One region of the Streptomyces sp. NPDC002623 genome, then DNA from elsewhere that is predicted to be linked to it. Evidence: riboswitches for the same ligand, from Rfam matches in the RefSeq annotation. Region 1 holds a riboswitch; each other region holds the start of a gene.
The links. Region 1 has a riboswitch for cobalamin ahead of metE (5-methyltetrahydropteroyltriglutamate--homocysteine S-methyltransferase). Riboswitches for the same ligand answer to the same signal wherever they lie in the genome.

Region 1 (4,434 bases):
CCGCGAGCGCGCCCACGCGGCGACCGAGTACGTCGGCCTCGCCTCGCTGGACCGCCTGACCGACATCCTCACCCGCACGATCGCCGACTTCTGCTCCTGAGCCCTCGGCCGGACCCGAGTGGGGGCCGGGGCGCTCGTGGCGCCCCGGCTCTCGGGACGGTCGGTCAGGACGCGGTCAGCTCGCCGCGGACCGTGCGGGCGGCGGCGACGAGGTTCTCCAGCGAGGTGCGGGTCTCGGGCCAGGCGCGGGTCTTCAGGCCGCAGTCGGGGTTGACCCACAGCCGTTCGGCGGGGATGGCCTCGAGGCCGGTGCGCAGCAGTTCGGCCGCCTCCTGCACGCTCGGGACGCGCGGGGAGTGGATGTCGTAGACGCCGGGGCCGGCCTCGCGGGGGTAGCCGTGGGCGGCGAGTTCGCGGGCGACCTGCATGTGGGAACGGGCGGCCTCCAGGCTGATGACGTCGGCGTCGAGGTCGTCGATGGCCTGGACGACGTCGCCGAACTCGGCGTAGCACATATGGGTGTGGATCTGGGTGTCCGGACGGACGCCGCTCGTCGTCAGCCGGAACGCCTCCGTCGCCCACGCGAGGTAGGCGGGGTGGTCGGAGGCGCGCAGCGGCAGCGTCTCGCGCAGGGCGGGCTCGTCGACCTGGATGACCGAAGTGCCCGCCGTCTCAAGGTCGTTCACCTCGTCGCGCAGGGCGAGGGCGACCTGGCGGGCGGTGTCGCCGAGGGGCTGGTCGTCGCGGACGAAGGACCAGGCGAGCATGGTGACCGGGCCGGTGAGCATGCCCTTGACCGGGCGTGGGGTGAGGGACTGGGCGTAGGTCGTCCAGCGCACGGTCATCGGCTCGGGGCGGGAGACGTCGCCCGCCAGGATCGGCGGGCGGACGTAGCGGGTGCCGTAGGACTGCACCCAGCCGTGCTGGGTGGCGAGGTAGCCGGTGAGCTGCTCGGCGAAGTACTGGACCATGTCGTTGCGTTCGGCCTCGCCGTGCACCAGGACGTCCAGGCCGGTCTTCTCCTGGAAGGCGATCACCTCCTGGATCTCGGCCCTGATCCGCTCCTCGTAGCCGGCCGTGTCGATCCGGCCGGCCCGCAGGTCCGCGCGGGCGGTGCGCAGTTCGCCGGTCTGCGGGAAGGAGCCGATGGTGGTGGTCGGCAGGAGCGGCAGGCCGAGGTGGGTGCGCTGGGCCGCGGCCCGTTCGGCGTAGGGCTGGGAGCGGCGGGCGTCAGCATCGGTGACGGCCTCGGCGCGGGCCCGGACGGCAGGGTCGTGGGTGACGGGGGAGTTCACGCGGGAGGCCAGATCGGACCGGTTCGCGGTCAGTTCCGCCGAGATGGAACCGGTGCCGTGGGTCAGCCCCTTGGCGAGGGTGACGATCTCGGCGGTCTTCTGCTTCGCGAAGGCGAGCCAGCGCAGGATCTGCGGGTCGACGTCCCGTTCGGCGGCCGTGTCGAGGGGGACGTGCAGCAGGGAGCAGGAGGCGGCCACGTCGACCCGGTCGGCCAGGCCGAGCAGGGTGCCGAGCAGGGCGAGGGATTTCGACAGGTCGTTGATCCAGATGTTGCGGCCGTTGACGACACCGGCGATCAGACGCTTGCCGGGCAGCCCGCCCACGGCTGCCAGCGCGTCGAGGTTGGCTGCGGCGGTGTCGGTGAAGTCCAGGGCGAGCCCTTCGACGGGAGCCTTGGCCAGGACGGGCAGGGCCTCGCCCAGCCGGTCGAAGTAGGAGGCGATCAGCAGCTTGGGCCGGTCGGTGAGGGCCCCGAGGTCGCGGCAGGCGCGGGCGGCGGCGTTGAGCTCGGCCGGGGTGCGGTCCTGGACGAGGGCGGGCTCGTCGAGTTGCACCCATTCCGCGCCCGCCGCCCGCAGGTCGGCGAGGACCTCGGCGTACACCGGGAGCAGACGGTCCAGCAGGGTCAGCGGGTCGAAGTCCGCCGCCACGCCGGGGGCAGGCTTGGCCAGCAGCAGATAGGTGACCGGGCCGACCAGGACGGGACGGGCGGTGAGCCCGAGGGCAAGGGCTTCGCCCAGCTCGGCGACCTGCTTGGTGGAGTCGGTCGTGAAGACCGTGTCCGGGCCCAACTCGGGGACGAGGTAGTGGTAGTTGGTGTCGAACCACTTGGTCATCTCCAGCGGCGCGACGTCCTGGGTACCGCGCGCCATGGCGAAGTAGCCGTCCAGGGCGTCCGCATCGACGGCCGCCCGGTGGCGGTCGGGGATCGCGCCGACCATGACGGTGGTGTCCAGGACGTGGTCGTAGTACGAGAAGTCGCCGGTGGGCGCCTCGTGGATGCCGGCCTCGGCGATCTGCCGCCAGTTGTCGGCACGCAGTTCGGCGGCGGCGGTCCGGAGGGCGTCGGCGGTGACGCGGCCCTTCCAGTAGCCCTCGATGGCTTTCTTCAGTTCCCGGTTCGGGCCCTGGCGGGGGTAGCCGTACACGGTGGCCCGTGCTGCCGCGGCTGCGGGCTTGGTGGTCACGGAGATCTCCTTCGCGAGATGAATCCCTGAGATCCCGGGGACGGGACGCGAGCGCGAAGGGGTGACGAACCGGACGGAGACCGACTGCGCAAGGTACGGCGCGGTCGTCCGCCTGGTAGGTACGCCGACCCGCCCACGAGGTCACCGGGATGTCCGCACACGAGTGGTTCGGGTGCGGGCAGTTGGCAGGTCTTCGGACTCGCGGGCACGTCTGTGTCGTACGAAGTCGTACGAGACACCTACTGGCCGTCGCTTCCCAGGCCCTGCGTGGACCCAGTGCGTATGACGGCGGTCGTTCCCGCTCACCGCTGCGGGGCAGTCCCGGATTCCCACCGGGTTCCCTCTTGCGACGCATCCCGCCTGGCGGACGGGGCGAACCAGCTGCACCAGCCACCGTACGGCGACCGTCAGGGATGCGGCCCGTGGTGTCCGGCATTCGGATGGTGGCGTGGGCCACATGGCGGACGCGTGTGGAACGGATCGGGGGAGGGAAACGCGCCCCCGCGTCTCCCTCCGCCCGGGTTGCCCGGCCCTGGTCGTACGGCCGACAGCAGTGAAGAACCGGGGCGACTCGCGGGCCGGAGCGGGGGCCGGGGCCGGGGGCGCGGACGCGTCGGCGTCACGCCTCCTGCGGGCTCGCCGCCAGGCGGACGGCGGCGTCGACCCGCGTGTCCAGCACCGGCGACGCGTCGGGCCAGCCTACGTACCGCACGCACAGCTCCTGGCGACCCGTCTCCACCGACACCACGCCCGGCGGCAGATCCAGTCGGCGTATCTCCCGGCGGTGCAGTCGGGTCGGCGGCCGCTCCTCGGTGAGGCGGACCAGGATCGCCGTGTACCAGCTGTTTCCGCCCTCGAGGCCGTCGTCGACGATGGAGCAGGCGATGCCCACCTCGACGCCGTCCCGGTGCACCACGGCCAGCACTTCGCCGCGGAAGAGCGGGCTCGCGGGGAGCTTCCACTGCTCCCCGTCGGTGGTGAGCGCGGCCAAGTCTGTTTCGCAACGCCCTCCGTTGCGGCCCGCCCAGGCGGTCAGCATCGCGCGGCTGCGCGCCTGCCGCTCCGCGTCACGCCGTACCTCGGCCAATGTCATGGCGGAGATCGCGACCCCGAGCACGACCGTGAAAGCCACCACGAGCAGGATCACCTGCCACGGGAATCCCCAGATGAGCCCGCCGACGAGGAGGAGCGCCGACCCGCCTCCTGCGATGGCCACACCCATGATGAGAGCTTCCCGCTCATCGTCCAAAAGGGGCATGTACCTCAGTAGACCACCGCTTGCCGCCAATTGCCCCACCCGGTCAGTAAAGTGGCCGTGACTCAGAGGTAGTTGACGAGTCGTCAGCTCGCGGAATCCGGAGAGACCGGCGGATCCTCGGCAACTCCGCCCGCCGCCGGTGGCGACGGCCGTCTGGGCATCGGCTGTCTCCGGGGGCATCGGGTGCGCGGCGGCGGTCGGGCTCTCAGTGGGTTCCGGGCTGGATGAGCTTGTAGAAGAGGCGGGCGCCGGCCCGTCGGGCGGACTGGCGCAGCCGCACGGGGAGCGGCCGGGCCGGCGCCGGCCCGGCCGGCTTCGTGGCCAGGCGGGGGAAGAGAGCTTCGGCGTTGGTGCGGTTGACGGCTGTCAGCGTGTGGGGGTCCACGCCGCTGTCCAGTCCGTTGGCGAAGTACTGGGAGGCAGGGGTGGGGGCGAAGGGCCAGTCGCTGCCGAACAGGACGTGTCCGGGGCGGGTGAAGGCGAGCAGGGTGGGCAGGGCGGCGGGGCTGGCGGAGAGAGCGGTGTCGTAGTAGAAGTCGCGCAGGTCGTCCAGGGTGTCGAGGGGGCTGCGTCCGGTGTCGGCGGCGATGGCGACGGCCATGCGGTGCGAGGCGTAAGGGACGAAGCCGCCGGCGTGGCTGAGGACGAAGCGGATGTTCGGGTGGCGGCGCGGGATGCCGTTGCGGACCAGGA
Region 2 (4,434 bases), on a different contig from region 1:
GAACCCGTCCGACTCCAGCGAGCCGTGCCAGTGCGTGCCCCAGGTCTGTCCGACCCGGCAGCCGTCCAGGAAGGGGGTTCCGCCCAGGATCTCGGCGACCCCGTGGTGGATCTCGTAGCCGTCGACCGTCTCGCCGAGGGCTTCGCCCACCGGCCTGGTGAGGGTCTTCTCCCGGGCGAACCGCACCCGGACGGGCAGCAGTCCGAGTCCGTCGACCCGGCCCCGGCGGCTCTCGACGTCGTCCTCGATGCGCTCGCCGAGGATCTGGAAGCCGCCGCAGATCCCGAGGATCGGCCGGCCCTCCGCCGCCCGGCGCAGCAGGGCCGCGGCCAGCCCGCGCTCGTGCAGCCACTCCAGGGCCCGGACCGTGCCCCGGGTGCCGGGCACGACGACGAGATCGGCGTCGGCGAGCTCCTCCGGCCGGTCCACGAACCGCACGACGACACCGGGTTCGGCGGCGAGCGCGTCCACGTCGGTGAAGTTGGACATGAGCGGTATCGCGCAGACGGCGACCCGCAGCACGTCCTCGCCGACGGGCGGGGCGGTGTTCGACTCACGCACGGTGCCGCGCAGCGAAACGCGCAGTCCGTCCTCCTCGTCGATCCCGAGCCCGTGCCGGAACGGCAGCACCCCGTAGGTCCGCCGCCCGGTGAGCCCGAGCAGCATGTCGAGCCCCGGCTCCAACAGGGAGACGTCGCCGCGGAACTTGTTGACGAGGAATCCGGCGACGAGCGCCTGATCCTCGGGGGACAGAAGCGCGACGGTCCCGAAGAAGGACGCGAAGACCCCGCCACGATCGATGTCACCGACGACGAGGACGGGAAGCCCGGCATTCCGGGCGATCCCCATGTTGACGATGTCGGTCCGCCGAAGATTGATCTCGGCGGGAGAGCCGGCCCCCTCACAGATCACCGCGTCATACGTGCCCCGCAACTCGGCGAGACAGTCGAGAACGGTTCCCAGGAGTTTCTGCTGCCGCCCCCCGTGATACCCACGGGCACTGAGCTCCCCGACGGGCTTCCCGAGCAGCACGACCTGACTGCTCTGCTCGCCGCCCGGCTTCAGCAGCACGGGATTCATGAGCGCGGTCGGCTCGACCCGGCAGGCCTGGGCCTGCATGGCCTGCGCCCGCCCGATCTCGGCGCCTTCCTTGGTCACGAACGAGTTCAGGGACATGTTCTGGGCCTTGAAGGGCGCGACCTTCACCCCCTGCCGCACCAGCCACCGGCAGATCCCGGCCGTGACGACACTCTTGCCGGCATCGGAGGTCGTGCCGGCCACCAGAAGACCGCCGCCCGTCATGAAGTACGCCCCTTCGCTTTCGCGTTCACCGTCGTGGCGAGGGTGCGCGCGGCGACGGTCACGCCGAGCGCGAGCAGACCGACCCGGCGGGAGAGCCGCGCGGCCCGTTCGATGTCCCGGGCGACGACGGGCCGCCCGGCCGCCCCGTTGAGCACGGGCCGGTGCTCGACCCGGCCGCCGTACGACAGGGTCCCGCCCAGCCGCACGCCGAGCGCCCCGGCGAACGACGCCTCGACGGGTCCGGCATTGGGACTGGGATGCCTGCCCGCGTCCGCCCGCCAGGCCCGAACGGCCCCGCGCGGATCGCCCCCGGCCACGGCGGCGAGCACAGCGGTCAGCCGAGCCCCCGGCCACCCGGCCAGGTCGTCGAGCCGAGCGGAGGCCCACCCGAAGCGCAGATATCTCGGCGACCGGTGCCCGACCATGGCGTCCAGGGTGTTGACGGCCCGGAACCCGACCAGCCCCGGCACCCCGCCGACGGCCCCCCACACCAGCGCCCCCACGACGGCGTCGGAGGTGTTCTCGGCGACGGACTCCACCACGGCCCGGGCGATCCCGTCCGCGTCCAGCGACTGCGGATCCCGCCCGCACAGATGCGGCAGCCGCTCCCGCGCGGCGTCGACGTCACCCGCTTCGAGGGCCCGCCCGATGCCCCGCGCCTCGCGGACGAGGGAGGAGCCCCCGACGACGGCCCAGGTGGCGGCGGAGGTGAGGACGACGGAGACGGCGGTGGAGGACCGTCCGCCGCGCGAGACGGCAGCCCCCAACGCGACGGCGCTCCCGGCGCACACGAGGGTGTGCAGAGCGCCCCACCCCCGATGGTCCCGCCACAACACCCGCTCCACGCCACCCGCGGCCCGCCCGAACGCGGCGACCGGATGCCCCCGGCGGGGATCGCCGAGGATCAGATCGCCGAGGAGGCCGGCGGCGGCGCCGTACGCGAAGACGCGATCGGCACGCACGGGCTCAGCCGGCCGTGGGGTCGGGCAGCGAACCGGTGCGGTACCTCAACGGCCCAGCGAGCATGGCGATATGTCCTCACTCAGGGTGTCCGCGCCCTGGTTCGACTAGACCGGCGGGGAGAGTTCCTGGCTCCCGGGGGCTTACTACCCCGGTGACAGTGGCGGGACCGCGCCGGATTCGCACCGGCTTCCTCTCCTACCGCCGTTGATGGCTCCGGCAGTCCACCACGGGCCCGGAACGGCCGTCAACTTGCCGTTGACCTGCACAGGGAGAGTGTGCAGAACCCCACACCGCTGCCACGACGGCCGTCACTCGCGCACGGCTCCCGGAGGAAAAAACGGACCGCCCCGTGCGGCTCCTCGCGAGAGCCGCACAGGGCGGTGAGTGCCGTCGGCCGGGCGTCAGACCACGATCAGCGAGATCCCGTAGGCCACCGCGGCCGCGCAGGCGACGAAGCACGCGTACGCGCCCGTCACCGCGAGGGTGGCCGAGCCGCCCTCCGCCGTTGCGCGTTCCTGCCGCGACAGACCCATGACGCCCAGGGTGAACAGAGCCACCAGGCCCACGGTGACCACGAGGCTGACGCCGAAGACGGAGCCCAGGGCCGCCCAGTCGATCTTCATGCTGTTTCTCTTCCTTCGTACCGGGTGCGCGGGCTCAGACGGCCGGGGCCGTGGGCTCGGTGGCCGTGGCGGTGGCGGAGGCGGTGGCGGCGGGGGACGGGATGGTGGCCGTCAGGCTGTCGGCGACCGGGGCCGCCGTCGGGATCGCCGCCGGCTCCTCCGTCCCGTTGACGTTCGAGGCGTCGATGACCTCGCGCCGCGAGATCTTCCAGATCGCCGCGCTGGAGGCCACCAGGAAGATCGCGACCACCGCGGTGCCCCAGTCGCCCAGGTCGGTCACGGACTCGGCCAGCGCACCCACCAGGGCCGCCGCCGGCAGCGTCAGGCCCCACGCGACGAACATCCGCGTCGCCGTCGACCAGCGGACCACTCCGCCCTTGCGGCCGAGCCCCGCGCCCATCACCGCACCGGAGACCGAGTGGGTGGTGGAGAGGGAGAAGCCGAGGTGGGAGGAGGCCAGGATGACCGTGGCCGCGCTGGTCTGGGCGGCGAAGCCCTGCTGTGGCTGGAGGTCGGTCAGGCCCTTGCCCATGGTGCGGATGATGCGCCAGCCGCCGAGGTAGGTGCCGAGCGCGATGGCGAGGCCCGCGGAGAGGATGACCCAGGTGGGCGGGTCCGAGTCGGGGGCCACGGCGCCGCCGGCCACGAGGGCGAGGGTGATGATGCCCATCGTCTTCTGCGCGTCGTTCGTGCCGTGGGCGAGCGAGACCAGGCCGGCCGAGGCGATCTGGCCGGCGCGGTAGCCCTTCGCCGCGGCCTTGCCGTCGGCCTTCTTGCCGAGGGTGTAGGAGAGGCGGGTCGCCAGAAACGCCGCGATGCCCGCGACGATCGGGGCCGCGATCGCCGGGATCAGGACCTTGGTGACCAGGGCGTCGCCGTGCACCGCGCCCATGCCGGCCGAGGCGATGGTGGCGCCGATCAGGCCGCCCATGAGGGCGTGCGAGGAGCTGGAGGGCAGGCCCACCAGCCAGGTCAGCAGGTTCCAGAGGATGGCGCCGACCAGGGCGGCGAAGATGACCTCGGGCCGGATGCCGGTCTCGTCGACGAGCCCCTTGGAGATCGTGTTGGCGACCTCCACGGAGAGGAACGCGCCGACGAGGTTGAGCACGGCGGACATGGCCACCGCGACCTTGGGTCTGAGTGCACCGGTCGAGATGGTCGTGGCCATCGCGTTGGCGGTGTCGTGGAAACCGTTCGTGAAATCGAACGCAAGTGCGGTTACGACCACAATCGCGAGGATCAGCGAGAAGCTTTCCATTTACCCAGGCATTCGTTCGAAGTAATCGGCCGGTTGAACGTAAGTAACCTGAATGAACGGAAGGTGAACTGGAGGGGGCTTGGTGGTGTCCAGTAGGGCAGGGGCGGGGCTCCGTTTCTTCCCTGTGCCGCCGGCGGCACAGACGCCGCACGGCTAGTCCCCTTGCGCGAAGCTCTGCAGCCGGTCGGCGGAGCCGTTGAAGAGATTCTGGTCACCCGGCAGGCTGCCGCTGTCGGCGTACTGCCAAAAGGTCCACGCCGACCATCCGGCCGGCAGGGCGCCCGCGTC
Region 3 (4,434 bases), on a different contig from region 1:
CTTCGCCGCCGGCGAGGCCGCCACCCCGGCCGCGCACCGCGTCCTCGACCGGCTCGCCGACGTCGGGCTCGGCTACCTGACCCTCGGCCAGCCGCTCACCACCCTGTCCGGCGGCGAGCGGCAGCGGCTCAAGCTGGCCGTCCACATGGGCGACAAGGGCGGCGTCTACGTCCTCGACGAGCCGACCGCCGGTCTCCATCTCGCCGACGTCGAACAACTGCTCGGCCTGCTGGACCGGCTCGTCGACTCCGGCAAGTCCGTCATCGTCGTCGAGCACCACCAGGCCGTCATGGCGCACGCCGACTGGATCATCGACCTCGGCCCCGGCGCCGGCCACGACGGCGGAAAGATAGTCTTCGAGGGCACGCCTGCCGACCTCGTCGCCGCCCGTCCCACCCTCACCGGGGAGCACCTGGCGGCCTACGTCGGCGCCTGACCGGCGCGGGCGAGGGGGAGCCCGGTGATCAGTGGGCTCCCAGGCCGCCGCCGCCGAACGAGCCGCTGCTGCCGCGGCTCCAGCGCGGGCGTTTCTGGTCCGTGCTCGCCCGGGTCTGCATGTTGCTCAGTTCGTACGGGGTGAGGGGGCGGCCCCCCTTCGGGGTCCGAGGAACCTCGTCGGGCTCGCGGTTCTCGCGGATCTCACGCACCGCGCCGCCCGGCGGCAGCTGCGGTTGCTCCTCGGGGCGCGGCCGGTCCGGCTCACGCGACTTGACACGCGCGCCCAGCCAGAAGCCGCCGGCCAGCACGGCCAGCACGGCCATGCCGACGACGAACATCACGAGACTGAGCAGGCCGCTCGCGGCGGCCAGCTGCATGCTTGCGGTAGTCATATCAGCCGAATACCCCCGTAACGGGTCATGAACCCGCCATTCCGGGACCAGTCCGGAGACGTGACTCCCCGTCGACGGAACCTCACGCATGGCGTCCGGCAGACGTCGCTGCTGCCGGGCGGGTTTGGCGCCGCTCCTACCGGCTACCCGCCGGGGGTGACTTCGACGACATCCCAACAGGAACTCTTCCGATTCCTGGAGGACCGCTTCGCCTGCGCGCAGGCGTGCACCGAATGTGCGCGAACCTGTGCGCTGCGGGCGAGCCTCGTGGACCCGGAGGGGACCGAACGAGACGAACTCGTGCGACGCAAGGGCATCATGTGCGCGGAGGTGTGCGACGCGACCTGCCGGGTGCTGTCCGAGGACAACCGGATGGACGAGGCCGGCATCCGCGCCCAGCTGGAGTGGTGCCGGACCGTCTGCCTGGAGTGCGCCCATGTCTTCGACAAGCATCCGGGAGCCGAGGAGGGCGCGGCCGCCTGCCGCGCCTGCGCCGCGACCTGCACGGACTTTCTCGCCACGCTGGGCTGAGACCGCGCGCAGGCGCCCTCGCGGCGGACACCTCGCAGGGGCGACTCACGGCGGACGTCTCAGAGCGGGCTGCCCATCCGTACGTTCCAGCGCCCCGACCGGCCGCTGAGCTCCACGGCCGTCAGCGGCGGCACGTCAGTGCGCCAGAACGCCGACTCCGGCGCTCCCAGCGCCCGTACCACCGCGGCCCGGACGACCTCGGGCTCGGCGACGGCCACGGTCCGCCCCGGCTGCAGCGCGGCCGTGTCGAGCCAGGCGGCCACCCGTTCGCACACCGCCCGCACCGACTCCCCGCCGTGCGGCGCGGCCGTGGGGTCCGTGAGCCACGCGGCCAGCGCGTCCGGCTCCCGAGCCCCCACGTCCGCCAGCGCCTCGCCCCGCCAGCGGCCCGCGTCCAGCGCCGCCAGCCCGGGCGCGTCCACCGCGTCGAGGCCCAGTGCGACGGCCGTCTCGCGGCAGCGCACGGTGGGCGACGTCCAGACGCGCTCGGCCGTCGGCAGCGTCCCGGCGGCCGCCCGGGCCCGCCGCCGCCCGACGTCGTCGAGCGGACCGCCGTCGTCGAACCGCGCCTCGCGCAGGGCGGCGGTGAGCGCGGGGGAGACCAGGACCAGCCTGCTCGTCATGCGACGCCTTTCTCTCGTGTCCCGTGCGGCATCCGGCACATGACCGGGACGGGCGCCGGCCGTGTCGGAACCCGGGCGGGCAGCCGCGGGTCCGTCGTGGCCCGGTGGGCGGCGCGGGCCGACAACACGCCCTCGACCCGCCGGTGTTCGGCGGCCTCCGGCCCCGCGCGACCGGGCCGCGCCCGCAGTTCCGCACCCGTCATCGGAGGTCATCCTGCCGGACGGGCCGGCGGTCCCGCTCCCGTACCCCGTCCGTGCGCCCTTGGCCGGATCTGCACTTTCGCGGTACGGTCCTCGACGAAATCGACATCGACGACGGACAAGCGGAAGCCGGTGGAAGCCCGGCACGGTCGCGCCACTGTGTGCCGGGCCCCCATCTCAGGTGCGGGCCGGGTGAGTCAGACCCGCACCGTCGTCCTGTGCACCACCGAGCCGGGACGCGAGTTCCCCCAGGAGGTCCTGCCATGGCGCAGTCCGCCGTCCAGCCGAGCGCTACCCCTACCGCCCTCCCCGAGAAGCTGCCGATCGGGGCGATCGTCCCGTGGGCGGTCTTCTTCGGCATCCTGATGTTGGTCCTGCTGTACTTCGTCGGCGCCGAACAGGGCGCCACGTCCGTGGTGTCCGGCGAGGGCGTCCACGAGTGGGTGCACGACGCCCGCCACCTGCTCGGCTTCCCCTGCCACTGACAGCGAAGAGGAAGCGTATCCGCTCATGAACTCCGCAACTGTCAGAAACCTCCTGGTCCGTGGCATGCTCGCGGGACTTGCCGCGGGCCTGGTGGCCCTCTTCGTCGCCTACTTCCTGGGCGAACCGCGCGTCGACGAGGCGATCGCCTTCGAGGAGACGCACGCCCACGAGCACGGCGGCGAGGAACTCGTCAGCCGCACCCTGCAGTCCACCGCGGGCCTGTCCACCGGCGTCCTCGTCTACGGGGTCGCCTTCGGCGGCATCGCGGCCCTCGCGTACTGCTTCGCGCTCGGCCGCATCGGCCGCTTCGGGCCGCGCGCGAGCGCGCTGCTCCTGGCGGGCGCCGGGCTGGTCTCGGTGTATGTCGTCCCGTTCCTGAAGTACCCCGCCAACCCGCCGGCCGTCGGGGATCCCGACACGCTGAACCAGCGCACCACGCTGTACTTCCTGATGGTCGTGCTCAGTGTGCTGCTGGCGGTCGGCGCCGTCGTCCTGGGCAGGCGTCTCGCGCCGCGCCTGGGCAACTGGAACGCCACGCTGGCGGCGGGCGGGTTCTTCGTCCTCGTCGTGGGCCTGGCGTACGCCTTCCTGCCGTCGTTCAACGAGGCTCCGGCGGACTTCCCTGCGACTCTGCTGTGGCAGTACCGGCTCGCCGCCCTCGCCGTGCAGGCGGCCCTGTGGACCGCCTTCGGGCTGGTCTTCGGGGTGCTCGCGGAGCGCCTGCTGGCTCCCGAGGCCGCCAGGAAGCCGGCGGTGACGGCCCAGCCGACTCCGGTACCTCACTGATCGCCGCACGGTCGAAGGGCCCCGGGAGCGCTTCTGCTCCGGGGCCCTTCTGGCGTTGCGCTCCCCATTCCCAATTTCTGGAACACGTTCTACCGTGTGCGCCGTCAGGACCGTCCGGACACCGGCCTTGGGAAGCCAGGAGGCGCCGTGCACCTCGACCACACGCCCGAGCAGCTGCGGCTGCGCACCGAACTGCGCGCCTACTTCGCCGAGTTGGTGCCGGCCAACGCCTACGCCCGGCACATCGACCCGGTCGCCGCGAAACGCTTCTACCGCAAGACCATCCGCCAGTTGGGCGCGGACGGCTGGCTCGGCGTCGGCTGGCCGAAGGAGTACGGCGGCCGGGGCCTCACGCCCATCGAGCAGTTCGTCTTCTTCGACGAGGCCGCCCAGGCCGGCGTGCCGCTGCCGCTGATGGCGCTCAACACCGTGGGCCCGACGATCATGCGGTACGGCACGGACGAGCAGAAGGCCGACTTCCTGCCGAAGATCCTCGCCGGTGAGATCGACTTCGCCATCGGCTACAGCGAGCCCGACGCCGGCACCGACCTCGCCGCCCTCAAGACCCGTGCGGTACGCGAAGGCGACGAGTACGTGGTCAACGGGCAGAAGATCTGGACGACCAACGGCGACACCGCGGACTGGGTCTGGCTCGCCGTGCGCACCGACCCCGAGGCCCCGCCGCACAAGGGCATCACCATGCTCCTGGTGCCGACCGCCGACCCCGGCTACTCCTGCACGGTCATCCGCACCCTCGCCTCGCACGACACCACCGCCAGCTACTACGAGAACGTCCGGGTCCCGGTCTCCCGGCGGGTCGGTCCCGAGAACCAGGGCTGGCGGCTGATCACCAACCAGCTCAACCACGAGCGCGTGACCCTCGCCGCGCACGGCACGATGGCCATCCGCGCCCTGCACGACGTGCAGCGCTGGGCGACGGAGACCAAGCTCGCCGACGGCCGCCGGGTCGTCGACCT

Region 2: another riboswitch for cobalamin. It lies ahead of ACWD4O_RS29535 (cobalamin biosynthesis protein); the one in region 1 lies ahead of metE (5-methyltetrahydropteroyltriglutamate--homocysteine S-methyltransferase).
Region 3: another riboswitch for cobalamin. It lies ahead of ACWD4O_RS38425 (CbtB domain-containing protein); the one in region 1 lies ahead of metE (5-methyltetrahydropteroyltriglutamate--homocysteine S-methyltransferase).

The regions. Positions count from the first base shown of each region.
Region 1 is NZ_JBSFWB010000056.1:24,239-28,672, forward strand. Features, by position in the region: gene ACWD4O_RS45375 (hypothetical protein) at 1-100, shown strand, start outside; gene metE (5-methyltetrahydropteroyltriglutamate--homocysteine S-methyltransferase) at 165-2,483, opposite strand; cobalamin riboswitch at 2,651-2,880, opposite strand; gene ACWD4O_RS45385 (hypothetical protein) at 3,103-3,699, opposite strand; gene ACWD4O_RS45390 (amidohydrolase family protein) at 3,947-4,434, opposite strand, start outside.
Region 2 is NZ_JBSFWB010000018.1:64,813-69,246, reverse strand. Features, by position in the region: gene ACWD4O_RS29540 (cobyric acid synthase) at 1-1,302, opposite strand, end outside; gene ACWD4O_RS29535 (cobalamin biosynthesis protein) at 1,299-2,264, opposite strand; cobalamin riboswitch at 2,366-2,506, opposite strand; gene ACWD4O_RS29530 (hypothetical protein) at 2,667-2,888, opposite strand; gene ACWD4O_RS29525 (anion permease) at 2,923-4,146, opposite strand; gene ACWD4O_RS29520 (lysozyme) at 4,300-4,434, opposite strand, start outside.
Region 3 is NZ_JBSFWB010000032.1:66,586-71,019, reverse strand. Features, by position in the region: gene ACWD4O_RS38445 (ATP-binding cassette domain-containing protein) at 1-436, shown strand, start outside; gene ACWD4O_RS38440 (DUF6479 family protein) at 465-830, opposite strand; gene ACWD4O_RS38435 (ferredoxin) at 987-1,361, shown strand; gene ACWD4O_RS38430 (histidine phosphatase family protein) at 1,421-1,984, opposite strand; cobalamin riboswitch at 2,256-2,412, shown strand; gene ACWD4O_RS38425 (CbtB domain-containing protein) at 2,449-2,670, shown strand; gene ACWD4O_RS38420 (CbtA family protein) at 2,696-3,457, shown strand; gene ACWD4O_RS38415 (acyl-CoA dehydrogenase family protein) at 3,605-4,434, shown strand, end outside.